4 regions of the Dysgonomonas sp. UBA7630 genome follow, and region 1 is predicted to be linked to each of the others. Evidence: riboswitches for the same ligand, from Rfam matches in the RefSeq annotation. Region 1 holds a riboswitch; each other region holds the start of a gene.
The links. A riboswitch is a leader RNA that binds a small molecule or an ion and turns the genes downstream of it on or off. The one in region 1 is predicted to bind cobalamin.

Region 1 (6,241 bases):
TATCGACATCCTCAAAGAAACTGATCTTTGTTTCCGATTCGGCATAGTTATTAGCATATAGCATATAGTCAATCGTATACCCTCTCGATATAACCTCATAAGTAGATATCGGAATCGTTACTCGTGCATTTATTCTATCGGGGTTAGTGTAGATACCTCTATCCAGCTGCGCAAAAGCATAAGCAGGATCTAAGTCATCGGTACGGACAAAGGCTCCTATTTCAGTACCATATCCTTTTATCTGTCCGTCTGCTTCAAATTGCAAATATCCCATATCATCGAATATTACACGCATGTGACGTATATATTTTTCGTTGAGCGTGCGGAAAGCTTCAAGACTTTCAGATTTACCGGCTCCACTATCACCCATTATGATAATATTTGCTTCTTTACCATTCTTCAGAGCAATATTTACCATAGCCCCATGAATAGGCAGATTGCCTCTTTCCATTTGCTTGATATTATGCAGCGTAAGAAGCATCTTCTTCATATAGCCAAAATAGTCGATATCATCGCAATAATTAGCATAACCAATCAATATATCATTCTTCTTATCCTTATGATAGAAAGTACGTTTTTCTTCATAGCCGTCAGGGTATCCAAATACGTAAATCAAATCAGGTTTCTTTCCTACATAATCATTGCCTTTAGCCAACTCAAACAAGTTAGCAAGACCTAAACCATGACACATAAAATCTTTATGGAAATAGACAAAAGCTAATAAGTTACCAACTTTTGCAGGATACAGAAACCACTCATCCTCATTCAGAATCAAATTAGCCAAAGGATTTGTTTGATGTTCCTGAAAAATACCATCTCTTGTATTCTTCTTTGTATATGAAATATAAGGAGGATTAATAACTACTGTTCCTATAAATGGTATAGATGCAAGCCCCTTATACTCTATCGGGCAATTCCATTGCATATCGTTAAGCATCAAGCCCGCATTCGCCCCTGCGATAGTCTGACGGTATACGCTATGACTGTATCCCATTACAGTTTCTTCTGTACGTCTGTAGATAGATAGAATCAACTCATTAAGAAGTTGGTTTGCTTGCACAAAGCGCACATTTTGAAGACCATCACCCATGCGATTGTTATGAACAACAGTAACCCTTTCCAGCCTTCTCCAATAGTTATAGAGCATTTCTATAAGTTCTATAAACAAGCCTTTATCCTTAAAGAATGGAGCAAATTTATTATTTACTACCAAAAGCTCATCTATTTCACATACAGTCAAAAGCTTCATAACCTCTATCAAAGACAAGGTGAGCTCTTCATCAGTTTTGAAATCTTTAATAAAATAATCGTAAATAATCTGGTTATCTTTCTTTATTCTGAAAATAAAGGATTCAACCACCCGATGAAACGCGTAACTACTTAAAATTTTCTGCCTGTTATCACAATACTTCAAAGAGAAATTGATGATAGCACGACCCCTGTTTAATGTAAATTCTTGCAGCATCTTTGTTATTAATTAGTTAATATATTAGTATCAAAATATTTTTATCCCTAAATCTTTTATCTTCTTTATTTTCTTTACACTCTTTTTCCGAAACAATAATGCGGCAATACATATACCGATTGCCAGACAAAAGAGTAAAGAAGATGTCAATATAAAATTGTAAACCGTGTCGTGTAATAAGAATGCTGTTTTTGCACCCGTCGTTCCCTCTTCGTATATTCTTATACATCCCAGCATCGTCTTGTAGGCATACAAACCCGGTATCATCGTTATACAAGCCGGCAATGTAAATACAACCGGAGGAGTATGTATTTTATGAGCACAATAGATACCCAAAAGCCCTATCACAACAGTCCCACTCAACGTAGCGGAGATCAAGCCAAAACCAAAATACAACAACGTAAAGCGAATAGCATGCCCCAGCCCTCCCAGCAAACCGGCAACCAACAATCCCTTCTTTGGCGTTTCGAACAATAGTGCAAAACCTATAGCAACAAAAAAACTAAGAAGAGCGTCTTTCAATATATCTATTAGCATAATCAAAAGTTATTTATTCCTATTATTGTCATACTAATAAACATACCTACAGCGATACATAAGAGAATAAATCCACCGAATGCTCCACGGGCAATACCTGTAGGGATATACCCTTCAAGCAAATCGATTATACTATTTATCAGAGGAACTCCCGGAATAAGGAATAATACAGAAGTAGCAATAGATGTTTGAGGCAAATAACCAAATCCCGACAAGATATTCAATCCTGATATGGTTGTTGTCACAAACGCTGAACAGATTACAATAACCATCAGGTTAAACTTTCTTTTAATCATCTCCTGACGCACCGCAAGCCCCACGAATGAGGCTACAAAAGCAAAAGCCCCATCTATTAAATTCCCCCCGGCAAGCAGACATAACGATCCGCAAGCTATTCCAATAAACAGACGAACAAGCCAAACAGAATAACGAGAGGTATCTTTCAATCTTTTTATACGCTGGTGCAACTCCTGCAAAGAAATCCGATCTTCGGCAAGTTCCCATGTCAGCAAACTGGTATTGGTGAGTATTCCAAAGTGTACCCCATGATGTATTATCTTTTTATTGGCTGTTACTATGTTTTCCTCATTATCCATATTGGTTACTGATACCGATACAGCAGTAAATGATATCAGCATTTCTACTTTATAGTTTGTCTTCTGTGCTATACGTTGTACATTCCTATTAATTCTTTCACAGTGGGCTCCCGATTCAAGCAAGAGGGTACTGACCTCCAATATGATGTCTACAAATTCCTTCAACGACAACTCTTTGTCTGAACGTGTGTCTGTGTCTTCTACATCTGCACATCGATCATCAACATGCGAATAATCAAGAACGTTTGCGCGCATTTCTTTCTAAACTTTTTACGATTAAACATAAATGTAAAAAGCTCTTTTGAACTTCTCAATGCTGCAATAAGAACACACCTGGATAATAACATCTCCTCCGACAAGAGGGATGAATGAAATTATTAGACATAACACTTTTATCGCGAAGCATTGTCAATCCGATTTAAGGCAGGTATCCTGGCTTTCACCATTTCTATTTTCCTTCCCATCTCTGCACGAAACAGTGGATTTTAAATAGAAACTTTCGCGGTGACTACAGTTGCGCGACAGCTCAGGACTTTCACCTGATTCCCTATTCTCCTCAATATCTGAGGCACCTTAGCGGTTGAAGAATAATGATAAAGAACTTTCGGGAGGCAAAGGTATAGGAAAAAATAATAAATAGCACATCTTTTTTATTTTTTCCTATACAAAAAGATATAAAAGAAAACAAAAAGAGAAGAGTCTCAATCAATAAGCATTTTCACATTAAATGTTTATTTTTATGCTTAAAAACATATAACTTTGTCACAGGTTTTGGTGTCATTTACTATATCCATAGAAAATGATGAAAAGGGAATCAGGTGAAAATCCTGGACAGACCCGCTGCTGTAAGCTCCTCCAAAGACTTTGAACAATACTCTATCCACTGTTCTTACACTGAATGGGAAGGATGCTCAAAGATAAAGTAAGTCAGAAGACCTGCCAAGACCATATAGTTTGAAGCTTTCGAGGAATAAAGCTGAAGATTTAGGATGGGACCTTTTTCATAAAGGGAAAAGCCTCCTCTATTTTATTTTTATTCTGTTACATTTATTTAAATACGTCTGTATTTATTTCTTATTCTATTCCACGTAAGCTCTGAAAATTGAGTACTTAGAAATTTATTTTATAACTAAATGGAAGCATATAAAAACTTTAAAGGCACACGGTGGCAAGAGGAAATCAATGTAAATGATTTTATACTCCAAAACTATAAAGAATACACAGGGGACGAATCTTTTCTACAAAACCCTACTGAGGCAACAATCAAGCTTTGGGAAAAGTTAAGCACAATGTTTATTGAAGAAAAAGAGAAAGGCATATATGATGCCGAGACTCGAATACCTTCTCAAATTGATGCTTATGGACCCGGATATATAGACCAAGAGCTGGAAAAAATTGTAGGAGTTCAAACAGACAAACCGCTAAAAAGAGCAATATTCCCTAACGGAGGTCTCCGTATGGTGAAACAGAGTTTGGCCGAATATGGTTATAAACTCGACAAAGGAACAGAAGAAATATTCTCAAAATACAGACGCACACACAACGAAGGAGTATTCGCAGCTTATACCGACAGCATCCGCAGAGCCAGAAGTAACGGATTGTTAACCGGCCTACCCGATGCTTACGGACGTGGACGTATTATCGGCGATTATCGCAGAGTAGCTCTTTACGGTGTAGATCGATTAATATCGGAACGAGAAAAACGTTTCCAAGAATGTGACCCAATTGTAATGACAGACGATCTGATTCGTCTTCGGGAAGAGCTAAGTTCGCAAATAGAAGCATTACTAGCCTTGAAACGTATGGCTGCTTCGTACGGGTTTGACATTTCTCAACCGGCGAATACAGCCCAAGAAGCTATCCAATGGACATACTTTGGATACCTGGGAGCTATCAAAGACCAAAACGGTGCAGCAATGAGCCTCGGACGTGTAACCACTTTCCTCGATATCTATATTGAAAGAGATTTGCAGGCAGGCTTAATAACCGAAATAGACGCACAAGAGCTTATCGATCATTTTGTGATGAAGCTACGTATTGTCCGTTTCCTTCGCACTAATGAATACAATGAACTATTTTCGGGAGATCCGGTATGGGTAACCGAATCGATCGGAGGTATGACAAACAACGGAAAGTCGATGGTTACGAAAAATAGCTACCGTATGCTTCATACACTATACAACCTAGGGCCTGCACCCGAACCTAATCTAACAATATTATGGAGCGACCGTTTACCCGAAAGCTGGAAGCATTATTGCGCCAAGGTTTCTATCGATACTTCATCACTTCAGTACGAGAATGACGACCTGATGCGCCCTCAACTAGGCGATGATTACGGCATAGCATGTTGTGTATCACCGATGCGAATAGGACATCAGATGCAATTCTTCGGTGCAAGAGCGAACTTGCCTAAAGCATTGCTATATACGATAAATGGAGGTAAAGACGAAATAACTAAAGCGCAAGTATTACCAAAACACTGGGTAGAAAAGGTATCAGGAGAGTATCTTGACTTTGAAGAAGTTTGGGAAAAATTTGACCGCACCTTGGATTGGGTTGCCGAAACTTACGTAAAAGCATTAAATATCATCCATTATATGCACGATAAATATTCATACGAAGCTTTAGAAATGGCTTTGCATGATGTTGATATCGTTCGGACACAAGCATTCGGGGTTTCGGGGTTATCCATTATCGCTGACTCTTTTGCTGCTATCAAGTATGGAAAAGTACGCATCGTAAGAAATGAAGAAGGTGACGCAGTCGACTATATTATAGAAAAAGATTACGTTCCGTTTGGAAACAACGACGACAAGACCGACAGGTTTGCTGTGGAAATAGTAGAAAAGTTCATGAGCAAAATCCGTAAACGTAAGATGTATAAAGATGCTATACCTACACAATCAGTGTTAACCATCACTTCAAACGTTGTTTACGGAAAGAAAACAGGAAACACCCCTGACGGACGACGTGGAGGAACACCTTTTGCTCCGGGAGCCAACCCTATGCATGGGCGTGATACCAGAGGAGCTGTAGCATCACTTTCATCTGTAGCGAAGCTTCCGTTTGCTCATGCAAATGACGGCATATCATATACTTTCGCTATTACGCCAAACACATTGGGTAAAAACAGAAAAGAAGAAGCTCAAAACCTCAGCGGACTTCTTGATGGTTACTTCTTACAAACAGGTCACCATCTCAACGTTAATGTATTTGACAGGAATCTGCTTATCGATGCGATGGAACATCCTGAAAAATATCCTCAGTTGACAATACGTGTATCAGGTTATGCTGTTAATTTCGTAAAACTTACAAAAGAGCAGCAATTAGATGTGATAAACAGAACGATTACTACATCATTCTGATACCCCATTAATACATATATGGTTGCCCCAAAAGTGTTTTAAATTTTGGGGCAATATCTTCTCTTATTAGGAAGAAAATCAATTATGAAAGGTTTAATTCATTCTTTCGAGTCTTTTGGAACTAAAGACGGCCCGGGTATAAGGTTTGTATTTTTTATGCAGGGCTGCCCTCTTCGTTGCCTCTATTGCCATAACCCAGACACATGGAATATGAACGATAAGGAGTACGAACTGATTCCGGAAGAGGCTTTCGAAGAAGTAAAGAAGGTAAAAAACTT
Region 2 (9,108 bases), on a different contig from region 1:
TGGATGAAATATCTTTATCAAGTCGGCTAAAACTACTTCGGGCTCTACAGGAGTATTTTCATAGAAAGGTTTCTCTCGCAGATTACAATATATAAGCTTTTTATCCTTAAAAGCTTTAAAATCTGCATATCGAGCATCACTTTGTTTCAAAGCATCGTAAGTGAATGTTCCATCGTGGCTATTCACCATCCGCCAATAGTCAGTATTTGCTCCCTGCGAATAAACAGTTTCGAAATCGACATAAAAACCTCCGGATTCGTTATCATTTTTCATAAAATAATCGGCTCCTGAATCTCTGAATAGCTGTGCGAGATAGCTGTTTCCTCCAACTACATACCAGTTACCCGAATGTAACTCACCGCTCAATACAGTAGGACGTTTTGAAACAGAAGCAGACAATGCTTTTAATTTATTATACTTGTTTTCTATATCGTCAAACTGTTTATTGGCTTGTTCTTCTATTCCTAATAGCATAGCAATGAACTTAATCCATTCAGCCTGTCCCAAAGGAGAACTTTCTTTATATCCTAAAAAACTAATTAATGGTATATCCAGGTTTCGAATCGCATCATATCCCCCTTTTTTGAATGGTGAAACAAGTATAATATCCGGATTTAGGGCGAGAATTGCCTCATTATCAAATTCACCTTCTATACCGATTTTACGAGTCTTACCTTCTTTAAGTTGCTTATTCATTTGTTCATTAAAAAGAAAGCGAGTGCTGGTTATCCCTACAACCTTATCCAATGCCTTGAGCTTAATAAAGTTTGACAGTTGCAGTGTGGTCATGCAAATTACACTGCGGATAGGTATTTCTATTATCTGATAATCAGCAGGTATGCCCTCTTTGTTGCTCCCTTTATTGACCAGAGCATATTTGTAATGCATATCGCTCTCCCCGGATGGATCGGTTATATCAACTAATTTATAGTTTTCGGAACTAGTCACTTTGAAGCCTTTGGCATATTTAATATTCATAGAACCTGCAGTGTTTCGATCTCCGATAGTTTTTGCATTCTTATTTTGATTACAGCCCGAAAATGCAATAACCAGAGTAAATAAGATAAAAAGTAGTTTTTTCATCCAGATTATTCTTTTGTAATTATTAATAGTGAGAAATAAGGAAATTTACGATCTATTATTTCAGGTATATCCTGCGTATAGAATTCTTTTTCTTTAATTCCTACATTCTCAAAATAATGTATTTCCACTTTATCTATTGAAGACATAGCCTGCTTTATAGCCTGTTCCGATTGAGAAGGTTTCATTATCACGATAGAGTTTCCTGTTGCTATTCTTGTCGTTAAATCATTGGATGATATTATCCCGGGAATGATATGCAATTCTTCTTCTTGTTTGGCTATATGGATATTGGCAAGGGCTGCACAGGCAATAAACGCCGGGATGCCGGCGATACGTTCTGTAGGAATATTTTTTGATATAAGATTATCTGATATATAATGAGTTGAAGAGTAAAATCCTGCATCTCCTTCTGCTACTACAACTATTTTTAATCTTTTCACATAATGCTTTTCTATAAGCTCAGCAACTTCCTTATAGCAGAGTATTGCATGCGATCGATCTTTACTCATAGGTACATCAAAAAGAGAAATAACGGAATCATTAATATTCAGTTCCAATAAAATATCACGGCTACGAGATGACATATTTCCGACTGGTGAAACAGTCGAGGGGCAGAGGATAATATCTGCTTGTTGCAAAGCGTTTAAGGCTTTTAGGCTTATAAGTTCGGCATCACCTGGCCCAAGAGATACAAATGTAACGAAATCAGACATATTTATTTTAAATTATTATAGTTACAATATGCTTAATTCAACAAAAGGTAAGCAACTGAATACCTGTAGTAGTTACAATAAATATGTTTAGAGATACGGATTTTGTATGTTCGTATATTCCGCAGCATACCAATACTGCCTTCAAAAATATGTAATGCCTCATATCTTATTTTATTATTGTAAAAAACTAATAAAATAAAACAACGAGTTTCCTGAAAATTAATAAAATAGCAATGAATACAAGATGTATTGCACAACCACTTCTATCCCTGGAAGCTTGGTGTTTATTTGTCAGATCTGGCAGGTCTTCTGGCTATCCTCCGGTTAAAAGCCTTCCCATTTCTTTCGAAACAGTGGCATGGAATTTTCAACCGATTTTATGAGAAATTACAGCTGCAGGTACAGCCCCGGATTCACACCGGGTTCCCTTTTATTACAACTTCACGATTTTGAAATTGCAATACCGAATCTGAGTGCAAAGGTATTAATATTTTTTATTTTGAAGCCCAAATTTCAACTTCAATTTTAAGCTCTGGTAAACCTAATGCCTTCACATAAGCAATAGTCATAGATGGGTATATTGTACCAAATAGATTTTCCCATCTTGCGTCAAAAAAATCCCAAACAATTTCTTCTGTAGCCCAGATATTGACTTTTATAACATCGTCTGAAGTTAAATTCTGACTTTCCAGAATTTGTTCAATATTCCTAAATGTATTGTATACCTGTTCATTCATACTATCAGGAATAACTCCATAATTATCAGCTCCAATCTGTCCGGAGAAAGTGTATAGAGTTGAATTTTTAGGAATTATAGTCACATGTGAATATTTTCCAATAGGCTTTGATATATTCTCGGGATTTAATCTGACGATTCTTTTGATTTTATCACTATTCATTTCAATTTTTCTTTAAATAAACAATTCAAATACCAAAGCGGTATTTCTTTTGTAATGCAAAAGTATAGGTCGTGTATTATTTGAAATTGGATAAAACCGACAACTCTCAGAAAAAGAAATACAATAGTTCTCGTAAATTGGATTGTAGAAAGAACACATCGCTAGCAAATTCTAGATAAGCCATTGAGGAAAGTTAGCTAAATACTCTTTTGAGTTTAGTATGAAATTTCTAGGATTAGTTCCTGTAAATTCTTTAAATTCCCTGTTATAGTGCGATTGATCAAAATAATCATATTGATAAGCAAGTTCTGTAAAGTTTTCAAAATTTATTTGACGCAAAGAATTTAAACCCTCTTGAAAACGCATAATCCGTGAAAATATCTTTGGTGATAATCCAACAGACTGTTTTATAATTCTTTCTAATGTTCGCTCCGACAAATTCATTTCCAATTGGACTTCTTTAAGAGTTTTTCCATTTTGTAATAATGTGGAAGCATGCACCAACTTCTTATGATTATTTTTGACTCTTTCTATTTGCTTAAGGAAGAAAGAAGAGATTAGGCTTATTTTTTCTTCTAAAGAAATTGCGTTAAGAAGTTGCTCAAGAATAGCATCTCTCACAATGTCTTCAAGTGAAATATTTTGATGATTTAACTCAAAAGCATCTAATCCAAAAATTGTTTTTAAAGCCGTTGGTTGCAAATATACGCCAATAACGCTAAAGTATCCACTAACTGTATGCTCTGTATATTTAGAATATTGCCCATATAAATACAATTGAGGCAACGCTTGTCCCTTTCTATCAAAAAACAAGTTTGGTTCTTGTTGGAATATTAATGCCGGTAGTCCATCCGGGATAATCTTAAAACATTTATCACTAGAATTATTCTTAAAGTCCTCCAATATCCAAAAATATTGGATGTAATCTTGCAGAGCCTTTATTGGAATAATTTTTTTATAAAACATTTATCTTTATATATGTAAAATAGATAATCTAAAATATGAGAGAATGTTGCACAATACATATCAATCCTAAGTAAGCGCTATTTTATATTACAAAGATAAATCTTTTAAAATGAATTAATCTTACTAATTTTTAGAATTCAAATGTTACTCCAATGGTAGGGATTATAGATGCACTCGAACGTTTCAAGTTTTTCATCTCGTAACGTTGCTCTTCTATTGGTGCTTGCGGATTTATGATATTTCCCGTACTTACAATAACATCTTGTCTTTTGAATGAACTGCGTGTTACATTCTGTAAATCGAGGTAAAGGCCAAGCATATACTTATTCAGATAAAAAGTTCTATCTACTCTCAAGTCTAGCTGAGTATATGAAGGGTTACGCAACGTATTGTATTGAGTATAGTCGAGATAAGGTTTTCCCGAAGCATTCCAAGCCAAAACCAGCGAGGATTTGTCTTGATCGTAAGGAGTAAAAGGTGCTCCACCTATCGATTTTATCTTTGCTCCTACACTCCAATTAGAATTAAAATAATAAGTTCCTGTAAGATTAAATATATAGCCATTATCCCATGCCGAAGGAAGGTACTTGCCTTCTTTTTTTGCAAATTGACTTTTGAATAAAGTGAATGAAGATAAAACATTTACTTTACGTGCTACCACCCACCTAGCTAACAATTCTACTCCGTAGCTTTTACCTTTTGCATCCGATACAAGTAGTTCGTTGCCTATAGCTCCGTAGTCGTCACCCTTACTCATCAAAGGAATGCCGTCTTGCACAGATAAAGGCATATTGTTGTAATATTTATAAAAACCTTCCAGAGATATTTCGAAATTCTTTATCGACTGATAATTGAAGCCTGCCGACACCTGATCAACACGCATATAATCCAACCCCTTGTTTACAAACATACCATTGTTATCTTTCAATCCCATTGCTGTAAGAGGTGGAAGCTGGAAGTAACGTCCGATATTAGCGTTGGCATTCAAGTTAGCTATAAGCCTATATGATAAAGATAGACGGGGCGAAATCTGATTGAACATTTGCTTGGTATTATGTGAATAAGATGCAGCATCTAACCTTATTCCAAAAGATGATTTGAATCTCTCATTTGTTGAAACATAATCTATATTTGAGAATAAACCCCATTTGAAAAAGTTTAGTTCTGTATCATATTGGAGAGACGTTTCTTTATCGTTATTAAAAAATACCTGAAAACTATTATTGCTATATTGCACGTAATCTATATTTAGTCCTGTATTAATTTTCCATTGACCAAGCGGCGTAAGGTTTTCGAATCTAAGTTTCGATTCTTGTTCCAACGATTTATATTTTAACCTTAGCATATCAGGGTCGTTATTCAAATTGTCCTGATATTTCGTGTTACGGTTATTCAGATAACTATGGCTGAGAGCAAGAGTCTGTCTATTACGTTTGTTGTAATGTTTATAAACTGCACCCAAGGTAAAAGTTTCCTGCTTTATTGTTGGCAAATAGCCTAGTATGTATTCGGCATCTTCTGTAGTAGCTTTATTATTTAGCTTCATATCATCTATTGCACCAACACCTATAAATGTAAGCTCGTTAGTGGGTGACAATTGAGTTTTTATCTTGAACAGGGCATCATTGTATGTCGGCAAGAAAGGGAGCCCTATGAGATCGAAAAGAAGTTGCAGATAAGATCGCCTTATGGATACTGTATATGTTGTCTTTTTACTTAAAGGTCCATTGGCTGTCGCAGACGCTTCCGATGCGCCTAAAGTTGCTTTGAAAGATTGCTTTTCCGGATTTCCATCAGCTAATTTGAAGCTTACGACAGAGCTTAATGCATCGCTACTGTACGAAGGAAAAGCTGCTGTATAGAAGTTTACTTCCTTGATCAAATCTGCACTTATGATACTTACAGGCCCTCCAGAAGCTCCTTGTGTACTAAAATGATTAATGTTAGGTATTTCTATACCATCCAGAAAGAAACTATTTTCGGAAGGTCCACCGCCTCTTACAATTAAATCGTTTCGGTAACCTCCTGGTGAGAAAGCTACACCCGGATAAGATTGTACAATGCGGGATATATCGCGGTTAGCTCCAGGGCTTTTTTCTATTTCCTGTGTACTTATAACATGTAATCCAACCGGGCTTTCAATTGAACGCCTGAAAGGCATAGGATAAACATTAACATCGGCTAACTCATTTTTATTTTCTTCTAATTCAACGATTATTTGTAAATCTTTTACAGTTAATAAATACTCAGGGGTTTGTTCAGCTTTATACCCAACAAATGATACTAGAAGGGTATAAGGTCCGGGTAATAGATTTTCAATAGAAAAACGCCCTTCTTCATCTGTTTGTGTACCAATAGTCGTACCCTTTACTATTATACTGGCATAAGGAATAGGGCTTCTGTCTCCTTTGTCTATGACTGTTCCCTTTAATGAATGCTTCTGCTGAGAGAATACACTAATACTAAAAAGTGATATAAATACAAATAATATCGTTTTCATAAATATTTAATAAGCGAATTAATTAAAACTCACAAATTCAACATTTAGATAAAGAAATTAGTTCACAATTTATATAACTATGAGAATCTTTTACTACATGTATTCTCTTTGCAAATTAATATAAGTATAATCGGAGATAGCACTATTTCTGTTTTACGGAACGACTTAATGTCAGATACCCTAACACTCCGCCTATGATAGAAGCTGCAAAAATACCAATTTTTGCTTGTACCATATATTCAGGATGAGTGAATGCGAGTGATGTGATAAATAATGACATGGTAAAACCGATAGATGCGAGTAGGCTTATACCTAGTAGGTTATGCACATTCATTCCTTCCGGAAAAGGAGCAACCTTTAATTTAATAAGTAAAAGCGTAAAACCTACGACTCCCAACACTTTTCCTAATAACAGACCTAGTGCCACACCTAAAGCTATATTTGTGCTGAATAGCTGCTCTATATCAATGTTTAGGGAAACTCCCGCATTCGCTAAAGCAAATATCGGAATTATAACGAAAGTCACTAAAGGATGCATTCTGTGCTCTAAGCGTTGCAACGGAGGAATTGCTTTATTCGTGTCTATTTTTATTTCTTCCAGTAAATGCAACTGATCATTTGTAAGTGTCGGAATTTCACTTTTAGGATCGACTTCTATAAATTTATTCAGATATTTCTTTATTCGTTCAACAAATAGATTTTCTTTTATTTTGACATCTGCAGGAATCATGAAAGCTGCAATAACAGAAGCTATTGTAGCGTGAACACCCGATAGCAAGAATGATGTCCATACCCCAAGAATTCCCAATATAGCATAAAACAAAATACTTCTGACTCCCATTTTATTGCCAACAAACATGATAAACGCAAATCCGAAACCTGTGGCAAGGCTTATAAAAGAGATATCGGAGGTATAAAAAAATGCAATAACCAAAACAGCTCCCAAATCATCAACAATGGCGAGAGCCGTAAGAAAGACTTTCAATGATATAGGTATTTTGCTCCCCAACAGATACAAAATCCCCAGAGCAAAAGCAATATCAGTAGCCATCGGAATGCCCCAGCCATGATGAACTTCTCCTGATGGATTAAGACTTATATAAATGAGCGCGGGAACAAGCATGCCTCCTATTGCAGCTCCGATTGGTAAAAGAGCTTTACGAGGATTGGACAGCTCCCCTCCTACTATTTCCCGTTTAAGTTCTAGCCCAACAACAAAGAAAAATACGGCCATCAGGCCATCGTTGATCCAATGATGGATACTATATTCAAAAAAAGGGATGCCATTAAATACAAATCCTAATTTATGTTCTAAAAAATGAAAATAATCTTCCGACCAAGAAGAATTAGCAAGAATCATTGCAATTATAACACTTAGCCCAAGAACGATCCCTCCCGCCTTTTCTTGTAATATAAACCTTTGAATGGGCTGAACAACCTTGTCTATGGGTTCTTTTTTTTCTTCTGTCATCGATATAGTTTTTTATGAGAATGTTTTATCTACAATAAAATGTACCTTAGTTGTAAACTTAAGTAAAAGTCAAAAATAAAAATATTTTTCTACTTCATATATTTTTTAACATTTATCGACATTTAAGATCTTTAATGTTTACAACCCCTTTTTCTAAATGAATTTATGGTCTCTGATAAGACTAACCAATAGACACAAAGTCGTGATTTATAATATAAATCACGACTTTGTTAGTTATATAATCTAATTACAAGTTAATCGTTCCCTTTTATGAATTTGGCTACTTCTCGAACTTCGACACTACCGCCAATTTTGAAAATAGGATTAGCTTTGGCAATCTCTACTGCTTCATCAATTGTTTCTGCATTTATGACTACATATCCTGTTACAATCTCTGTACCTTCTGAATGAGCACTATTTACAATATTTCCATTCGAATGAATTGTTTTTGCTCCTGAGGGGGATAAGGTATTTCCTTTATCGGATACTTTATTTTGCTTCATTAGACTACTGAACCATTCCATTCTTTCTTTCACTTGTTCTGGAGATGGTTTTATCTCCGAATCTTTATTTAATCTGAATATCAATAGAAAATCTTTCATATCATACATTTTATTAATATTTAAAACAAATACAAATATAAAGATGTCAATAAGAAATATATCAGCACTTTTAGGCCTGTTTTCGGTACTTTTTAAGAAAAGTACTAGGAGAAAGTCCTGTTTTTTTCTTAAAAATTCGGGCAAAATACGAAGAATCTTCAAATCCAATCTGATAAGTGATTTCACTTATATTGCAGTCGGAGTATATCAATAGCCGTTTAGCTTCAGTTATCTTAAGATTAAGTAGATATTGCTTGGATGAGATACCAAGAATCTTTTTACATGTTTCATTCAATTTCTCTTCTCGTACATTTAGTTTATTTGCATAATGGGAGATTGTATATAATTTCGAATAATCGGATAGAATTAACTCTTTAAATTGCTCTATTAGTGTATTACTTTGGTATGTTTTTACCTGCTTCCTTTTGGCTATCCTATATAATAAGCGAGAATAGTATAAGAGCCCAGCTTTTATATTTTCTTCTGATGCATCATCTTTATAAAGTAGTTCTTTTTTTATATCCTCAAGAATAGATAAGTGAAGCGATACATCAACATTGTCGATATCAATATAAGGGGAGCTATAGCTCAAATTCATATCTAAACCGGCTAATTGGTCTATAAAAATAATATATCCCTGTACATTATCATAGAAGCTCCAATTATGAATCTGCTTAGGAGCAACGTAAAATACTCTCTGTGGTCTTATTGTGTATTCTTCAGAATCAATCACATAAAATCCGCTTCCATGAGTAAACCAAACAAAAGAAAAAAAAGAGTGGCTATGGGGCCATTCGATCTCTACATTTTCTCCTGATTCGAAATGCCTTATAAAAAATGATTTTGATAAGGCATTATCAGGAAGAGCATCTGC
Region 3 (9,108 bases), on a different contig from region 1:
TATTTAAGTGATACTCGTTCTTTGTTAAATCAAAAAGAAGGAAGTGATAATATATTTGTGGTAATCTTGGAACAAATAAAACATGCTTATCTATATGAGAAAGTATTATTTTATAATTATAATATGTATATTTTTTTTGTACCGTTCCTAAATAATTGGGGGTAATTAATCTTGACAGATTATTACAGTCAAGGAATAACCAAGCATATTGATTTCGCTCGATAACTTTCAGTTCATATCTTCAGTATTAACTCAATATTATAATCAGGTTGGTTGTAAAGTTGGAGGCAGCAGACTAATATAAAAAGACAAAGATTTATCCGACTATAAACAAGGTTTTAAATGACACGTTGAAATATCCTAAAGTGTCTAGCTTCGCAGAATATAATAAGTTAAATCTATAGTATACATTTTTTAAACAATCGATTTTGCCTAATATTTTTTATGTATCGCAATATTTTTCTTTGAACGTTATTTAGCCTAAACTCGATAGAGAAAAACTATTTTGATCATATAATTCATAATAATTATATTTTCATAGGATTAAATAATTGTTATACTCTATCAGAAAAAATAGTCGAAAATAATTACATTTTATGTTCATACAAACTAAAAAGCTGAAACAACCCTCAAAAAGCTAAGAGTGGAACAAAAGCTCTCCTTGTTTTAATAATCTTTATAATAAGTTTTCTTTTTTAAATATTTAAACATACCTTTGTTTTCGATTTTGGTGTCATAATTCCAATAACTTACGGAAAAGTGATGAAAAGGGAATCAGGTGTAAATCCTGAACAGACCCGCTGCTGTAAGCTCTACTAAAATCTTTGAACAATACTCAAGCCACTGTTCAACAATGAATGGGAAGGACGATTCAAAGATGGAGTAAGTCAGAAGACCTGCCAAGATTATTATAATTTAAGGCTTTCGGGAAATAAAGCTGAAGAAGATGAAAAGCAGAATTCTGACCATCATTATTATGGTTGCTCTTTTTAATTTAATCGTTTATATTTTCCTGTTAAGTTATTTGATAATCCTTTAATCAGGTGGCTTAGATGTTGTCATTATGTGGGTTTAACCGAGTTGGGTTAATGTTTTCTTTTATATACTGTTGTTCCATAACGGGCTTCGCGCAAAGTAAACTAGATAGTATACAACATCTAAATGAGATAGTAGTCTCGGCTCGTAAAACTAGAGTAGATGTTATCCCTGTACAAGTACTATCGGGAGAATTATTACAAAATTTAAGTGCCCATTCTGTAGCTGATGCTTTGCGTTATTTTTCGGGTGTACAATTGAAAGACTATGGTGGTATTGGTGGTCTTAAGACTGTAAATGTACGTAGTATGGGTAGCCAGCATGTAGGTGTATTCTATGATGGGATTGAAATAGCGAATCCTCAGAATGGAGTTGTAGACCTTGGACGATATTCACTTGATAATATTCAAGCTATCTCTTTACATAACGGACAAAAAAGTTCCATTTTTCAGCCGGCAAAAGATTACAGTTCTGCAAGTTCTATCTACATAGAAGCTAAAACTCCTCAGTTTGGATGCAACAAAAAATATAATCTGAAATTTACTTTCAAAACAGGAGCATTCGGACTGATTAATCCTTCTTTGTATTGGGAACAAAAGCTATCTGAGAAATTAAATTCATCGTTTAATATTGATTACACTAACTCGACAGGTAAATATAAGTTTCGATACAAAGTTCAAAATACTGTTGACAATAGAGGGGGATACGATACTACCGCTGTTCGAAAGAATGGAGACATTCAGATATTTAGAATTGAGCAAGCCTTCTTCGGAAAGTTAAAAGGAGGTGATTGGAAAAGTCGTATTTATTTCTATACTTCAGAACGGGGATACCCTGGAGCGATTGTGAAAGAAGAACCCGGAAGATTTAAGCACGAAGATAGACAAAAGGATCGGAATTTCTTTGTTCAATCAGCTTTGAATAAGAGATTTTCAGACGTTTATGCAACAAAGATATCAGGGAAATATGCGTACGATTATTTGTATTATGAATCTGATACTTTAATTCAAAAGTTGAAAAATAAATATATGCTCCATGATGTTTATATTTCTTCAGCCAATCTATTTAATATCCTCCCTTCGTGGACAGCTAACATTTCTGCCGACTTTCAGTGGAATAAAATGAATGCCAATTTGGTGGAATTTATCTATCCGCAACGTTATTCTACTTGGGTAGCTGTAGCGACTTCTCTCGATCTGGATAGAGTAAAAATACAGGGTAGTTTACTCGGTACTTTTGTTCATGAATCTACCAAAGAAGATAAAAAAGACATTCAACGTGATTGGAATAAAATCACACCCTCCTTGATGGCCTCATGGCAACCATGGAGTAGAGAGGACCTGTTTTTAAGAGTCTTTTATAAAAATATATTTCGAATGCCGACCTTCACCGAGATGCATATGGCATATATGGGGACATTGTCTTCTTACCTCAAACCCGAATTTACCAAACAATATAATTTAGGGTTCGTATATTCAAAAAATATAAATTCATCATTTTTTCTAGAAGGACAAGTCGATGCCTATTACAACGAAGTTACAGACAAATTATTAGCTATCCCGGGCGGTGTAAATTTTCGTTGGACAATGAAAAATATTGGTCTTGTAAAGATAAAAGGAGTAGATATTGCTTTAACATCTACTAACAAGATAGGAAAAGATCTAACTTTAGATACTCGGATAAATTATACTTACCAAAAGGCACAGGACTATACTCCAATGGTAGTAGAGAGTGATACCATTACCTATAAAGGACAAATAGCATATATTCCGATCCACAGTGCATCGGCCATATTAGGCGTCAATTATAAATCATGGAATTTATCATACAGTTTTATTTATACAGCTACTAGGTATACAGGTAGTGCCAATATTCCCCGTAATAGACTTGAGCCTTGGTACACTCACGATATGGCTATCGGTAAGTCTTTTGTGTGGAGGAAAAATAAATACAAAGCTACCATGGAAATTAATAATCTATTTAATCAGGCTTACGATGTAGTCTTGAATTACCCTATGCCAGGAACAAATTTCAAATTTATACTCAATATAACTATTTAAGAAAATTATGAAAAGAAGATTATTCAAATTAGGATTTCTAATTCTAATTGTAGGATTAACACTTCTCTCTTCATGTAGAGGAGATGAAGAGGAACTGATTCCTCCCACAATAACACCGGTAGCTCCTGTTGATGAAACAACTGTTGTAGAAGGAGAAGAAGGTAATATAAAAGGATTTTATCTGTTGAATGAAGCCAATATGGGAAGTAATAAATCTTCCATTGATTACTTCGATCGTAAAACCGGTAAATATTGTCAAAATATTTATCCTTATCTGAATCCTAACATTGCCCATGAACTGGGAGATGTAGGTAACGATATCCAGATTTATGGGAATAAACTATATGCCGTAATCAATGTTTCAGGTTATGTGGAGGTGTTGGATGTAAATACCGCACGCCATATAGGTTCTCTCACTATACCCAACTGCCGTTACATCGTTTTCGACAAAGGTTATGCGTATATAAGTTCTTACAATGGACCTGTTAAGATAGAACCGGATACCCCACTAGGTTGTATCGTAAAGATAGACACTACCAACTTTAAGGAAGTTGGACGGGTTTCTGTAGGCTATCAACCCGAAGAAATGGTGATAAGAGATAATAAATTGTATGTCGCTAACTCGGGAGGTTACCGAGTTCCGAATTACGATAATACAGTGTCTGTTATTGATTTAGGTAAGTTCGAAGAAATAAAGAAGATAACAGTAGGGATTAATTTACATCGGTTGGAATTGGATAGTGATAATAATATCTATGTAAGCTCGCGAGGCGATTATAAATCTACGGCATCAAATACATATATCATCGGGAAAAACGATATGGTAAGCAAAACTTTAAACTTACCATGCTCTAATATGACCGCGATGGGCGATTCTATTTATATGTATAGTGTAGAATGGAGTCATATAACTCAAAAAAACACAATTACTTATGCTATTGTAAATACCAAAAGCCAAACAGTTGTATCTCGGAACTTCATTAAAGATGGAACTGAAAAGCAAATCGTAATACCGTATGGTTTAGCTATTCATCCCGAAACCAAAGACATATATGTGACTGACGCTAAAGATTATATTAGTCCGGGAACGTTGTTCTGCTTTGACAAAATGGGTAACCGAAAATGGTCTGTGGTTACAGGAGAGATTCCGGCTCATATTGTGTTTACAAAACATAGGTTGAAAAGTTTAATTTTAGATTAATAAAAAAGTAAATGATGAAAAATAAAATTTTATTTCTTTTTTTACTATTGAGTGGTTATTACCTCTCATCATGTTCTGGTGATGATGATATAGTTCAAAACGATATAACTATTACATTCTCACAAAATGAGTATAAAGTTAGAAAAGGGAAAACATTAGAGATTGTACCGCAAGTAACCAATGCAACCAATCCTATTTATTCGTGGAAATTGAATGGGAAAATTATTTCGAATGATTTACAGTTAAATTTCAGTGACTATAGCGTTGGCGAATATTTTATCATATTTAGGGTTGACGATGAAATTGGATATAAAGAGTCGCAGATTAAAGTTACTGTAGCAGATAAAATATCACCCGAAATAGAAATGGTCTCCAGCTATATTGCATATGTGGGGCAACCAATAGAGCTGAAAGCAACAGCCAACTATGCAGAAAACGCAGAATATGTATGGAGAAAAAATGGTGAAATAGTATCGGAAGAACAAGTGTACTCTTTTGTAGAAGAAAATTTAGGTTCATTTGCCTTGACTGTTAAAGTAACTACCGAAGAGGGTGTTGACATCAAAGCCCTAACAGTAGTCGTATTACCTGTACCCGAAGCTGAACTTTATTTCGATGATGGTCTATACCGAACCATAACCAATAAAAATAATCTACGCAAGATGACAGTCCCTCTTGACAGAACTTTGGTGTTAGCTCCTGTTATTTGCCATATAGATAAACCTGCCGGCTTTAAGTGGACTGTTGATGGAGTTGCACAAAGCTCGACTACCGAGTTTTTAAAATTTACACCTACCGAGAAGAAAGCTTATTTGATAGAAGTAACAGAAACAGGAACATCGGTAAAGGCGCAAGTAGAGGTTACTTGTACAGAGCCTGAAAGTACTTATTTCAGAGCAATACAGACAAACAGTAAAGCTGTTGCTACTAAAGCTTTCAATTACATTCCAGCTCCGGGACAGTTTATTGATTTCCAATCTCCATATCAAACAATAACTCAGGTGTTACAAAAATTCCAAACATCCGTAGATGCTAATTCTAATATGTTTCATATAGGGGCTTACGGAGGTTATTTTGTAGTAGGATTCGATCATAGTGTGAAAAATGTGGCAAATAAAGCTGACTTGAGCATCAATGGTAATTCTTTTGCAGGTTGGAGTGAACCGGGAGTAGTTTGGGTTATGCAAGATTCGAATGGCAACGGATTACCCGATGATACATGGTACGAACTGAAAGGCAGTGAGTATGGAAAGAAAGACAACATACAACGTTATGCTGTTACTTATTACAAACCTACAGAAAAAAGAACTGATGTAATGTGGACAGACAATTTTGGAAATACAGGTTCGGTAGATATTAATGGATATCACTCTCAAGACTATTTCTTCCCAATGTTTATAAAAGAAAGTGCTTATACCTTGACTGGTACACGTGTGCCACCGACATTCTATATTGCCGAAGGTACAGGTTATGAATCGTCCAGAGACTTAGGATGGGGGTATGTGGACAATCACAATACAGACCCAACGAGACCCATTGGGGAGTTTTGGATAGAAGATGCTATTCATGCTGATGGAAGTCCTGCTAACCTCACTCATATAGATTTTGTAAAAGTACATACGGCTTCTGTAGGTAAAGGCTCTTTAGTTGGTGAAGTATCAACTGAGCCGGGTAATCCTGTTGATCTGAATTTTAATAACTAAAAGACTAATTAGATAATGAAAAGAATATACCATTATATCTGTCTGCTGATATTGTCTGTCATTTTATTACCTGCTTGTAGTGACGACAACAAAGAATTTGAAGGAAAAGACAATTATATAACTTCTTTCTCTCTGAGACTAGAGAATGAAACAGAATTGAATGGATTAATTGAAGGTAATAAGATTACCATTAATGCTTCTTCCAGTCAGTCTCTAGAGCGAGCTAAGGCTACTGTAAAACTCAGTGAGAATGCTAAAATATTTCCTAATCCCGAGGAGATAACCAACTGGGAAGAAGATATAGTATTTGCTGTAACTTCTTACAATGGTACTCGTTCTCAGTATAAATATACTGTAAACAGAACTGAGCAGGAACAAGCCGGTACTATTATACTCGCTACTCAGGCCGATGTAGATGCTTTTGGACAGAAAGGCATTACTTCGATTGCCGGAAATCTGATTCTGGGGCAAATCTCAGGTAAAGATTCCATCAAATCATTAAGTCCGTTGGCTGGTCTTACACAGATAGGCTATTCTCTAATTGTTTATCCTACTGTCGATATGACTAATTTTGAAGGCTTAGAAAATCTGACTAAAGTAGGAGATCTTATTCAAATAGAATCTTCTCCAAGAGTGCAAAGCGTTTTATTCCCTGCTTTAGAAATGGCAGGAGGAGTAGCTTTGAAAAACGATTCATTAATAACCATTAGTTTTCCTAAGCTAAAGAATGTGTCTAAGTCTTTTGTTATTAACTCGGGGATGGGGCAGGTAATTCTTCCTAGTTTGGAAAGAGTGGGAGAAACATTCCGGTTAACAAATACTTTTTCCAATGTAAAAGCATTGATGCCTTCGGTTATATTACCGTATTTGAAAGAAGTAGGAAGCATCGAACTTTCTCGTCTGGAAAATGTAAAAAAAGTGGATTTTTCAGAATTGAAGACCATTGCTGATTTGAATCTTTACCCATTAGAAAAATTGATATATATAAATGCGCCTAAGTTGCAGATTATAACAGGTAAATTAACTACTTCAGCTACTAGTAAACTGAGCGAATTTAGCCTGCCGGAGTTGGAGGAGGTTAACGATATGATTGTAGAAGGAAAACAGATTACGACGGTTAATCTTCCTAAACTAAAGCGAGTAAAAGGAAAACTAAGTCTTAATTATGCCAAAATAAATGGACTGGCTAAAGGTTTTGAATCATTGGAAACGGTTGAAGGAGAACTTTATATGCTAGATCTAGCTATGAAAGACCTAATATTTCCTTCTTCGATAAAAAAGATTAATAGATTATCAATCTACAACTATCTTTCTGCACCTCTTACCAAAATAAACATCAAAGGTATGAATATAAAGGAATTGGCAGTAATGGCTTCGGCTGTTGATGGTGTTGAAATTATCGGAGATGATGTATTTAACGGAACATTAAGTATTCTGCCGGATAATGCTAAATCTTACACTCTTAAATTCCCAAAGCTACAAGGATTTTCCGAAGTAGATTCTCTGAGCCTCGGATCTTATATTTCTAATATAGATGTATTAAATATAAAAGGAATAAAAAAAATAAAGAAAGGACTTACTATTCCTAATAATAATTTACAGGATTTTTCTATATCAGATCTGGAAGAAGTTGGAGGAAACTTCACCATAAATCACCTGAATAATATTGTAGACCCTTCTGTAATTCAGATTAACATATCGGATCTTAAAAATGTTGGAGGAAATTTTAACGTAACCATTGATTCAAGGTCTGTCCGAACATTGAATGTTCCTAAGTTAGAATCAGTAGGAAGAGACTTCACCATTGGCACAGGCTACATGTCTACTTCATCATGGAGTCCTAGCTGCCATCTGAGATATCTGCTATTTCCTAAATTAACTAGTATAGAAGGAAAGATGAGTCTGGTGCCATACAAGGATGATGCTAGTAAGGTAAACGAGGAGCTAACAGATTTGAATGGTTTCTCAGCATTGAAAAAAGTAAGTGGTATAGAAATTAAAGCTCAAGCAGCTTTAGTCTCATATGCTGGCTTGAAGAATACACTATCTGCACTTACTGCAGGACAATGGATTGTCGAGAGAAATGGCTACAATCCAACATACGACCAACTTAAATCTGGTGCTTGGACAAAACCATAAACTATAAGATGGAATATTTAAGTAAGTGTTCTTTAAACTTAGTTTTAGAATTATAAACAAAAAAACAATGAAAATAAATAATCTGATATTTATATTACTCCTATTCGCTTTGGTGACAGCCGGATGTAGCGACGACAGAGACTTCAATGGAGGTGATAATTATATAACATCTTTTCGGTTGGAAAAAGATGGAATCTCTTTCAATGGGTCAATATCGACTATAAACAATGAAATAGTTGTTACAGTTCCTGAAAATATATTGCTTAATAATGCTACTGTAAATATTACAATTAGTGAAAATGCAACAATTAGTCCCGATCCTTCTTCTATAAAAGATTGGACAGCTGAGCAAACATTCGTCGTTAAAGGATACAACGGAACAGAAAGAAGCTATAAGTATAAATTAGAGCGTGGTGTCGTTTCACGCAACGGCGATATAAAATTGCTTACTCAGGAAGATGTGAATGCTTTTGCAGACATGGGGCTGACAGAGATAAATGGTAATATAACTATCGGTGCTGCTAGTGGCTCAGACTCAATACATACATTGGCTCCATTCTCTAAATTAACAAGCATCAAGTTTGGATTAACGATCAATCCGACTTATGCAGGGAAGAATCTGGATGATTTGAAAAATCTAAAAAAACTTGGCTCTCTGAAAGTTGTAGAGTTGAATAATACTTTAGAGGAAATAAATTTACCTCAATTAGAATACATCGTTACGGGGATCAATATTGATTTGCCAAAAAGATTACAAAAAATACTATTACCTGAATTAAAGCATGTGGATAGAGGTATATATATCAGCAAGGCAGAGGTCTTGAAAATGCTTGATTTAGGAAAACTAGAAACTGTCATAGAAGATTTTACTTTAGATGGCGGATGGGGTACAAATGTATTGGATGAGTTTAAAATTGGATCATTGAAGAGTGTGGGTGGTTCTTTTAAGGTATCAAATTGGCAAGAACTA
Region 4 (9,108 bases), on a different contig from region 1:
TCTTACAATATCATTCTTACGAATGTAGAAAACACTGGCTGATGCCTGTAAAATGCTTTTATAAGTATATCGGGTACCTGCTTCAAACTGATAACCTTTTTCCGGATCGAAAATCCCTTTTCCGCTTTCAATATCTATTTCACTACCATTTTGGTTCAGATAAATTGTATTTGCAGCAGGGAATGTACGAGAAGGACGAAAATATGATGCTGCGGATGTGTAAATAGAAAGCTCTGATATGGGTAGGAATACCATTCCGGCACGGTATGTAAATGCAGAATTGGTCGCAATACTATATTGAGCTTGCTCTGATTTGTGATATTCACGTATGCCATCATAAGTATTTGCCCCTGTACGCATATATTTGTACATATCATATCTTGCAGCCAGCAATAATTTGAATTTTTCGTGAAACTCTATTAAATCCTGAAAATAGATTCCGTGTGTATAATCTTTGGTTATAATTACTTTACTAAACTTTGATTTCATGTATCCCATGCTCTGAGGGTTGTTTACAGCTATAATAGAGTATATTCCAGGGCCATAAATATCATATTCTCTATTGAATTTATCGTTTTCCGGAGCATTATTATATCCTGTATATGAATTGCGAAACATTTGAGAAAATGAATAGCCCCCTATGAAATTGTGTTTGATATTCCCTGTATAAAAATCGCCGGATAATTCTAGTTGATTACCTAAAGTTTTAGCTATATGAGAAAAACGCAAAGGATATGTAAGCTGAACAGAGTCGAGATTTATATACATCTTGTAAGTCCCCTTATCTATATAATGTTTGTATACAGAATTCATACTGTACAAATAGCTGAGCTCTTCTGTTCCCAGATAATTTATGTCATCATACTTGTATGATAAATAATTTGTTAACTTCATAGACTTGCTGAATTTTTTCTCATACTTTCCTGATATATCCCATCCGTTGTTTTTAAGAAAATCAGATTCATTATTATATCTCTTCTTTTCATTTAATCCCGGGATTTCTTGCCCTGCCTTCAAGTAAAGAGTGCCGTCTGTGTTATATACATCGGCCATCATTACAGGAGGAAGTCCTGTTTCAGTACCATACCAGTCTCGATGAAAACTACCCCTTACATCAATTTTACTTGTCGCATCGATATCTGCACCAAGAGCTAAATATCCGGAGAGCCGCTTGTTACCTGTAGCACGCCATCCATCCTGATCGCCATAATTAAAATTTGCACGGTAATTCACCGGACCGGCAAGGTTACCTCCGAAATCCATATTTGCCTGCTTGTTGTTCCAACTGCCATACGACATTTTCATGTTAACTACAGTTTGAGGTGTAGGAGATTTCCTTACAATATTCAATACTCCTCCCAATACAGAATGCCCATACAATACAGAAGCAGGTCCTTTCAAAAGTTCCATAGATTCTACATTGGTAAGATCAGAAAAGGGATACGAATTTATCATAGTACGCTCATCTCTTACTCCGTCAATCATAATGGGCGTATAAGTCATACCTCGCACATAGAGCGTCTGAAAGGCTCCATAGCTGGTATTCATTCTTACACCGGGTAAAAATTTCACAGCATCTTCAATATTTGAGATTCCTCTTATTTCGAGATCTTTGTAAGAAACTGTACTTACTGACATTGGTAGATATTGTAAAGGAACATTCAGTTTTCCTATCTCTACTTTCTTTTTGGATGTTCCGAGTATCTCAACTTCCTGGATAGAATATACAGTATCGGTCATACTTTTGTTCTGAGCAAAAGTATTTACGGAAAATATTATGATAATTATTATATAAAGTATACGTTTCATAAACATTAGTAAAAAATATTAGCTTTTTAAGTGTCCTATAGATAAACCTTTAGTATTCAGGTGTTATCTTTTCTCCCGTTTTTTCATATATGGATTTTTTCTCCATTATATCGATTTTACGATGAGTAGTTATAAATTGTAGATGAGATAAATATATTTCCCTGATTTTAGGGTTTTCTCCTAGCCCCTGAAGGTTTTCAGTTACAGATAAACCTTCTTTTTTAAGATTTTCGACCCAATCTCCAGCAATATCATTCTTTGCATGTTCTCCGGCTACAAACATAAATGGCATAAGAACAACCTCTTTCAAGCCCGAATCCTTTAATTGTGCTAAAACATCATCAAATTCGGGATAGCCTTCTACAGTTCCTACAAAGCAGTTTGTATGCCCCTTCGCTTTAAGCATATAATCGAGCATCGCATATTGGGCTGTAGTAGCATCATAAGTTCCATGTCCGACCCATATATAGGCAACATTTTTTTTATTTTCTACGGTTAAAACCTTTATAACTTCTTCGTAGTCTTGTGGAGAATAAAGCAATGGCGTACCTATACGTACATCCTTAAACAGTCCGCTCACATCTTCTACATTTTTGTACAAAGATTCCATTTCCACTCCATCGATAATAGTGGAAGACTGTATTAATATATGTGTGTATCCATCAGCATGAAGTTGTTTTAAAGCTTCTAATGGATTCACTTTATAGATACCACGTACAGAAAGCCTTTTGATAACAATACGTGAAGAATATGCTTCTCTTACTTCAATGGAAGGGAAAACTTGTTTCACCTGATTATTTAAAGCTTCTATTGTCAGTTCGCGAGTGTCGTCATGAGTAGTACCAAAATGAACTATCAGAATAGCAGCTTTATCGTTTGCCTGCATACTTTTAAAAATATCAGAATACTCGTAACTACCTCCACTATGTGCAAATGTTGCAACAGTGGTAAATAGTATCATAATATATAATAAAATCCTTTTCATAATATCTCTTCATCTAATGATTTGAAATAGCTTAATTTATTATCTGTGAATAAATTCGGATGAAATATTTTTGCCATGTCTTTCAATATAGAATCGGGATGAATCGGCAAATCCTCAAAATAATGGACTCTGCCGGTATTACATCCCCATATCTGTTTTTTATTAAAAGCACCAAACTGGGCATATATTTTATCTTCTTGTTTCAACCTATTATATGTGAAATCTTCTTCTCGATTGTACTTCAACAGCCAGATATCAGCCAATCCTGCTTTGTCGAGTACCATTTCGGCAGACAAGCGTGTCGATCCGGTTGAATTATCATCATTCCAAACGTATTCGCCTCCCGCATCACGTATCAGATTTGCCAGATAGCTTTTTCCTCCAGCAATTCGCCATGTTTTACCAAATTTCAGGTCGTTGAATACTGTTGGTTTATTAGATGCATTCTTTACCCTATCTTTTATTTCATTGTATCTGCGTTCTGTTTCTTGGAAAAGCGAGTCGGCTAGCGCTTTTTTTCCGTAAAACAATGCATGGAAGCGTATCCATTCGGCACGACCGAGAGCAGTATCTTCCATATAGTCAGTAGTAGCAATGATAGGAATTCTTAACTTATCCAAATAGCCCATGCCGGTTTCCATCGCTGATACAATAAGTGCAGATGGCATCAGATTGATTAATTGTTCAACATCCGGTTTATGCATACTGCCCAAATCTATAATCTTTCCGGCTTTCAATCGTTCTTGGATATAAGGCAGGTCTATATATTTGGCCTGACAGACCCCTGTTATACGATGATGTTCATCTATTTCTTGCAACATACTACATTGAATCGTAGAAAAAGCGATCACAGTTGGCAATGGTACTTTTACGATAGTTCCTTTAGGCAGGTTCGTCGGAATTTCTTTATCACGATCAATTAATATATATCGGTAGAGAGTACGCACTGTATCCCAAGGGTCACGTACGGTTACCAATTTGTAATCTTCATATTGTTCTACATTGAATCCACGAGCATGTCTTAGCTGATATTTTTCAATATTTTCATTCTCCTTATTCCCGATCGAAGAACAGGAATAAAGAATTGAGCAGAAAACAAAGAGGTATAATAAGTTTGAAGATTTCATAAACAATCTTACTTACTAAACTTAATTTTCAGGCTGGCATAAAATGTACGTCCGGGTGATAAAGTCGCATAATTGCGGTTGAAAGGTTTATCATCTACAAAGTCAAAGATATTTTCAATACCTAAACCCGGTTCAAATACAAGACCATTTATACTCTTGAATGTATGACGTGTAGCAAAGTTCCATAATTGATAAGCACGTGCATCATCACCATCATCATAATATCTACGGCTTTGCAGGCGTCCGTTTAAATTAAAATTTGACTTGAATAACCCGAAATCTTTAAACCAATTCAGGTTAACATTTCCTGTATGACGACTTATACGTTGAAGACGCTTACCTGTATCTAGGTCTTTAGCATTCACATAACTATATCCTCCTCCTAAGGTAAGGTTATAACCAAGGTATGAATTAAAAGTAAAGTCTACACCTTGAATACGAGATCTACCTATATTATGATACGATGATTTCTTATTATATCCTTCAGCTATTTCTTCAGGTGTTAATTCTATTTCATATGTGTCGATTTTGTTTTTAAGGTTGTTAACATAACCTGTAACAGCCAATGAAAGAAAATCCTTTATATATTCAGCATTGACAGAATAATAGTTTGAGCTTTCGGGCTTCAGATCTTTATTCCCTACACTTAAAGTGGTTTTACCTTTGCTGGTAACTTCAGTTTTCATGAATAACTGTTTTAAGTCAGGTGTTTTAAAACCTGTAGCGTATGATACTCTGAAATTGAAATCATTAAGAGTATACATCGCGCTGACTTTAGGTGTAACCCTGTTTTTGAAGGTTTCATTGTATATATATCTAACTCCGGGAACAATATTCAGCTTTCCGAAAAGATTTATTTCATCCTGAGCATAAAAAGCCAGCGTATAAACATTTCTGGAACCTCCGATGCTATCTGCCGGAGCATATAGGTTGTCTACCTTGTACTCTGACCCTACAGTTACTTTATTGAACTTTCCGGCGTTGAATGTACCTTTCAAATTTACATTATTGTACTTCTGCCTTCTCACAAATTCTTCATCTCCCGGCATAAATGTGACACCGTTTTTGTCTTTGGTTTCTTTCAGGTAAGCTTTAAAATATTCAAAACGGTCGGTATTCCAGTCTAATGAAATCAAACCATTATTTTTCAATAAATATTTTGCACCGGCACCAAACGAATAGTCGACATATTTCATATCGAACCCATAAGCACTTACAGGTCGTTTAAACTTTTTGTCGAAAAGACTTCCCTCTACATACATGCTCAATTCTTTTGTCGCTTTATAACCAAAACGCTGGCTGAAAACATCTGAATAGAAGCGTAACATGGCTTGTTTATCCGTATCTACTTCTTCATCGTTTATTATTTCCTTTTTATTAAGTTGCCAACCGTCAGCCTGATTTCGCTGAAAAGAAGTAGAGGAGGAGAAACCTCCTACATTCAAGTACAGGTTAGCATTTTGAGTAAATTGTCCATACTAAGAGAGGCGTGTCTCTGTAGAGAAGTTCACCAAATCTTTTGGCTTATTGGTTATAATATTAATAACTCCAGCTATTGCATCCGAACCATATAAAGAAGAGGCGGCTCCTTTCAAGACTTCTATACGCTTGATATTTCCCATATCAATGCGGTTCAGATCGACGTTACCACCCACATCGCCCCCAAGCTTTTTTCCATCGACTAACACAAGTATATATCTATTACTTAATCCATTCAGCTGCATATACGAACCCATTGCATTAGGAGTGAATGACATAGAGGGATTTAAGGCAATCATGGCATTTTCGAAGGTAGGAATATTCGTGTTTTGGAGTTCCCTCTGAGAAATAACATCTATTGCAACGGGCGAGTTTTTAAGTTTGTTGATTGTGCCGGTACCTGTTACTACTACTTCATTCAGTTTAAGAGGGGAATGTTTCATACGAATAAGGATGTTGTCATTAGATCTGTTTATTGTCTCACGAGCTCCATTATAATCCAGTGCACTAATTCTTAGAAGATTATTACCTTCCGGGATTTTTTCAAGACTAAACTCACCCTTCAAATCTGTGGATGTTCCAATGGTTGTGTACTCAATCCATACGCTGGCGCCAGCGATCGGCTTTTCATTTTCATCAACAACTCTTCCGCGCAAGCTCAACTGAGCGAACGAAATACTTGCAATACAGCATAGCAATGCTGTTAGCATAATTCTTAGTTTCATTAAAAAAGAAGTATAATGTTAGTTAATTATATTCCTGACCCCGGGAATATCTATTAATTTATGCTAGGCAGGTTTCCTGACTTGTTCCATTTTGAGAGGCCTTCCCATCATTGTGACAGTGGCAGTGGTGATACTCAAAATTTTATGGAATTCACAGTAGCGGGCACTGTTTCGGATTCTGACCGAATTCCCTTTTATGCAACAGACGAATGTCTGAATACATCACCTAAGCGGCTTCAAAGGTAATTGAAAAAAAATAGGATTAAAAAGAATTCTTAAAAAATATATTTTCTTGGTAAAATTCATTTCATTGATGGCTTTTTATACTTTTGCTGAAAATAAAACCAGATTACTCATGAAAGAGATTTCCAGCTTTCTTATAGCTGCGCCAAGTTCGGGTTCAGGAAAAACAACGGTTACTTTAGGCTTATTGAGAGCATTAAAGAACAGAGGGCTTAAAGTACAACCATTTAAGTGTGGACCAGATTATATAGATACCAAATATCATGATATGGCTTCAGGTAAAAAGTCGGTTAATCTCGATTTATTCTTATCAACAGAGAATCACGTCAGATATCTGTACTCAAAATACGCATCAGGAAATGATGCTTGTATTACTGAAGGAGTGATGGGGCTATTTGATGGATATGACAAGATGAAAGGAAGCAGTGCCGAAATTGCAGGACTATTGAATATCCCTGTTGTTATGGTTATAAATGCCAAATCTATGGCATATTCAGCAGCTCCGTTATTGTATGGATTCAAAGAATTTTATGAAAAGATAAATGTCTTAGGAGTAATTTTTAACTATGTTGGATCCGAAAGTCATTATAAATTTCTCGCAGATGCTTGCCACGATGTCGGTATAGTCCCATTAGGCTACCTGCCTAAAAATGAAAATCTGACTGTGCCTTCACGTCATTTGGGATTAAGTATCGATCAAGATTTTCTTCTAGATGACTTTGCTAATATTGCCGCATCAATTGTAGAAAAACATATTGATATTGATAAATTGCTATCATATACGCAAGTCAAAATAGGAAATCCAGAATTACATCGAATTAAAGAACATTCCTCTCTGAATCTGAAAATAGCAGTTGCAGCCGACGAAGCCTTCAATTTTATGTATCATGAAAATATAGAATATTTAAGAAAAATAGGAGAGGTGACCTTCTTTAGTCCTTTAACAGACAGATATTTGCCAAAGTCAGATTTTGTTTATTTCCCGGGAGGATATCCTGAATTATATGCAAAACAGCTAAGCGAAAATAAACTGCTACATAGGGCTATTAAGGATTATGCGGAAAATGGAGGAAATATTCTTGCAGAATGTGGTGGAATGATGTATCTGTCTTCATCTATAGCAGATAAGGATGGGATAGAATATCCAATGGTAGATATTTTCAAGCAAAAGGCTTCAATGGAAAACATGAAGCTTAAATTAGGATACCGTCAATTTGAATATAATAGTATAACTATTAGAGGACACGAATTTCATTATTCACATATTGAAAATAACATGGAAAGTATAACGCAGCAGTATAATGCAAAGGAGGTTCCAGTAGATACAAAGTTATTACGCTACAAAAATGTAATTGCAGGATATACTCATATATATTGGGCTGAGATGGAGAATTTGTTACATTTATTTAAGTGATAAAAGTGTAGTTTGTATCAAGTGCACCAACTCTGATGATTGGTTACAACTCATAATAACATAGTTTATCATATGTATCGATATATAAGTTTTTTTATCAGTTCTATTGCATAAACCGTTATAGAAAGTTATAATCTGAGAATATATCATCAAGAAATTATATTTACTTATTACCTTTAATTCTCAAATTAATTAAATAATGAAACAAATTTTTATTAGTGCAGTATTATTCATGACTGCCTTTACTCTAAATGCACAAAAATTTAATGTAGGAACGTATAATGTTAGAAATGACAATTCATCCGATGTGGGTAATATGTGGAAAGATCGCTTTCCGTATATTGCAAAGTTAGTACAGTATCACGACTTTGATTTCTTTGGAACTCAGGAGGCTTTACCGAATCAATTAAAGGATATGAAAATTGCTCTACCCGGTTATGATTATTACGGGGAGGGAAGAGACGGTAACGGACAAGGGGAGCATTCCGCAATATTTTACAAAACAGACAAATACAGAGTACTGAGTAATGGAGACTTCTGGTTGTCTGCCACACCTAATGTACCTTCTAAAAGTTGGGATGCTCCTTGTTGCAACCGTATTTGTACATGGGTTGAATTACAGGATATCAAATCAGGCAAGAGCTTCTTCGTTTTCAGTGCTCATTATGATTATGAAAAAGATTATGCACGCAACGAAAGTAGTAAATTGATATTGACTAAAATCAAAGAAATAGTAGGGGATAATCCCGTCATATTTATGGGAGACCTAAATGGAGGAATGGATAGTTCTTGGGCTCAGCTTCTTAATAACTCGGAAGTCTTAAGAGATACCTATTATGATGTTGAACAACCGTATGCCAATAACTCGTCATATAATGCTTGGGGAAAGCCTCTTGAAGAATTAGACAATTTAGATAGAGCTATTATAAGCAACAACGAAATATTGGATCATATCTATTTCAGTAAGCACTTTAAGACAAAAAGATGGGGAATGTTAACTGATACTTATAACATCGGCAAATTTCCTTCAGATCATTTTCCGATATTAGTAAATGCAGAATGGGCTAATTAGGTTAATTTTAAAGGAAAGAAATCGGAATATTTATTTCTGTCCTCTTACAGTATAGATATAATGTAAACATTTTTTTTCTGTATCCTGTTAAATAAGAAAACTTAAGACCTTTTATAAATAACATAATTCCAGTTATGGAAAGAAATAAAATAAGGGAGCGTTTAATCTTAAAACCTTTTGGCTTAGAATATATAGACCAATTTAATGAATTGTTGCGTTATGTATTTCAGGTAACCAATAACGATATCCTGCAA

Region 2: linked by a shared signal. The riboswitch ahead of B3P17_RS02875 (precorrin-2 C(20)-methyltransferase) and the one ahead of B3P17_RS00335 (threonine/serine ThrE exporter family protein) in region 1 are both predicted to bind cobalamin.
Region 3: linked by a shared signal. The riboswitch ahead of B3P17_RS03920 (TonB-dependent receptor) and the one ahead of B3P17_RS00335 (threonine/serine ThrE exporter family protein) in region 1 are both predicted to bind cobalamin.
Region 4: linked by a shared signal. The riboswitch ahead of B3P17_RS02940 (TonB-dependent receptor) and the one ahead of B3P17_RS00335 (threonine/serine ThrE exporter family protein) in region 1 are both predicted to bind cobalamin.

The regions. Positions count from the first base shown of each region.
Region 1 is NZ_DLIY01000001.1:79,318-85,558, reverse strand. It holds partial or broken gene B3P17_RS15835 (phosphoenolpyruvate carboxykinase) at 1-1,465, opposite strand, end outside; gene B3P17_RS00340 (threonine/serine exporter family protein) at 1,496-2,002, opposite strand; gene B3P17_RS00335 (threonine/serine ThrE exporter family protein) at 2,005-2,853, opposite strand; cobalamin riboswitch at 3,004-3,187, opposite strand; cobalamin riboswitch at 3,354-3,556, shown strand; gene pflB (formate C-acetyltransferase) at 3,732-5,963, shown strand; gene pflA (pyruvate formate-lyase-activating protein) at 6,048-6,241, shown strand, end outside.
Region 2 is NZ_DLIY01000006.1:75,970-85,077, reverse strand. It holds gene B3P17_RS02880 (ABC transporter substrate-binding protein) at 1-1,083, opposite strand, end outside; gene B3P17_RS02875 (precorrin-2 C(20)-methyltransferase) at 1,089-1,796, opposite strand; cobalamin riboswitch at 2,079-2,279, opposite strand; gene B3P17_RS02870 (RidA family protein) at 2,291-2,695, opposite strand; gene B3P17_RS02865 (helix-turn-helix domain-containing protein) at 2,867-3,661, opposite strand; gene B3P17_RS02860 (TonB-dependent receptor) at 3,792-6,161, opposite strand; gene nhaA (Na+/H+ antiporter NhaA) at 6,304-7,632, opposite strand; gene B3P17_RS02850 (YciI family protein) at 7,887-8,234, opposite strand; gene B3P17_RS02845 (helix-turn-helix domain-containing protein) at 8,305-9,108, opposite strand, start outside.
Region 3 is NZ_DLIY01000011.1:112,214-121,321, forward strand. It holds cobalamin riboswitch at 712-918, shown strand; gene B3P17_RS03920 (TonB-dependent receptor) at 1,089-3,095, shown strand; gene B3P17_RS03925 (YncE family protein) at 3,103-4,296, shown strand; gene B3P17_RS03930 (PKD-like domain-containing protein) at 4,308-5,999, shown strand; gene B3P17_RS03935 (hypothetical protein) at 6,015-8,138, shown strand; gene B3P17_RS03940 (hypothetical protein) at 8,206-9,108, shown strand, end outside.
Region 4 is NZ_DLIY01000006.1:95,421-104,528, forward strand. It holds gene B3P17_RS02920 (TonB-dependent receptor) at 1-1,305, opposite strand, end outside; partial or broken gene B3P17_RS15855 (TonB-dependent receptor plug domain-containing protein) at 1,363-1,815, opposite strand; gene B3P17_RS02925 (sirohydrochlorin cobaltochelatase) at 1,859-2,794, opposite strand; gene B3P17_RS02930 (ABC transporter substrate-binding protein) at 2,791-3,921, opposite strand; gene B3P17_RS02935 (TonB-dependent receptor plug domain-containing protein) at 3,930-5,366, opposite strand; gene B3P17_RS02940 (TonB-dependent receptor) at 5,400-6,125, opposite strand; cobalamin riboswitch at 6,175-6,370, opposite strand; gene B3P17_RS02945 (cobyrinate a,c-diamide synthase) at 6,481-7,782, shown strand; gene B3P17_RS02950 (endonuclease/exonuclease/phosphatase family protein) at 7,982-8,854, shown strand; gene B3P17_RS02955 (GNAT family N-acetyltransferase) at 8,989-9,108, shown strand, end outside.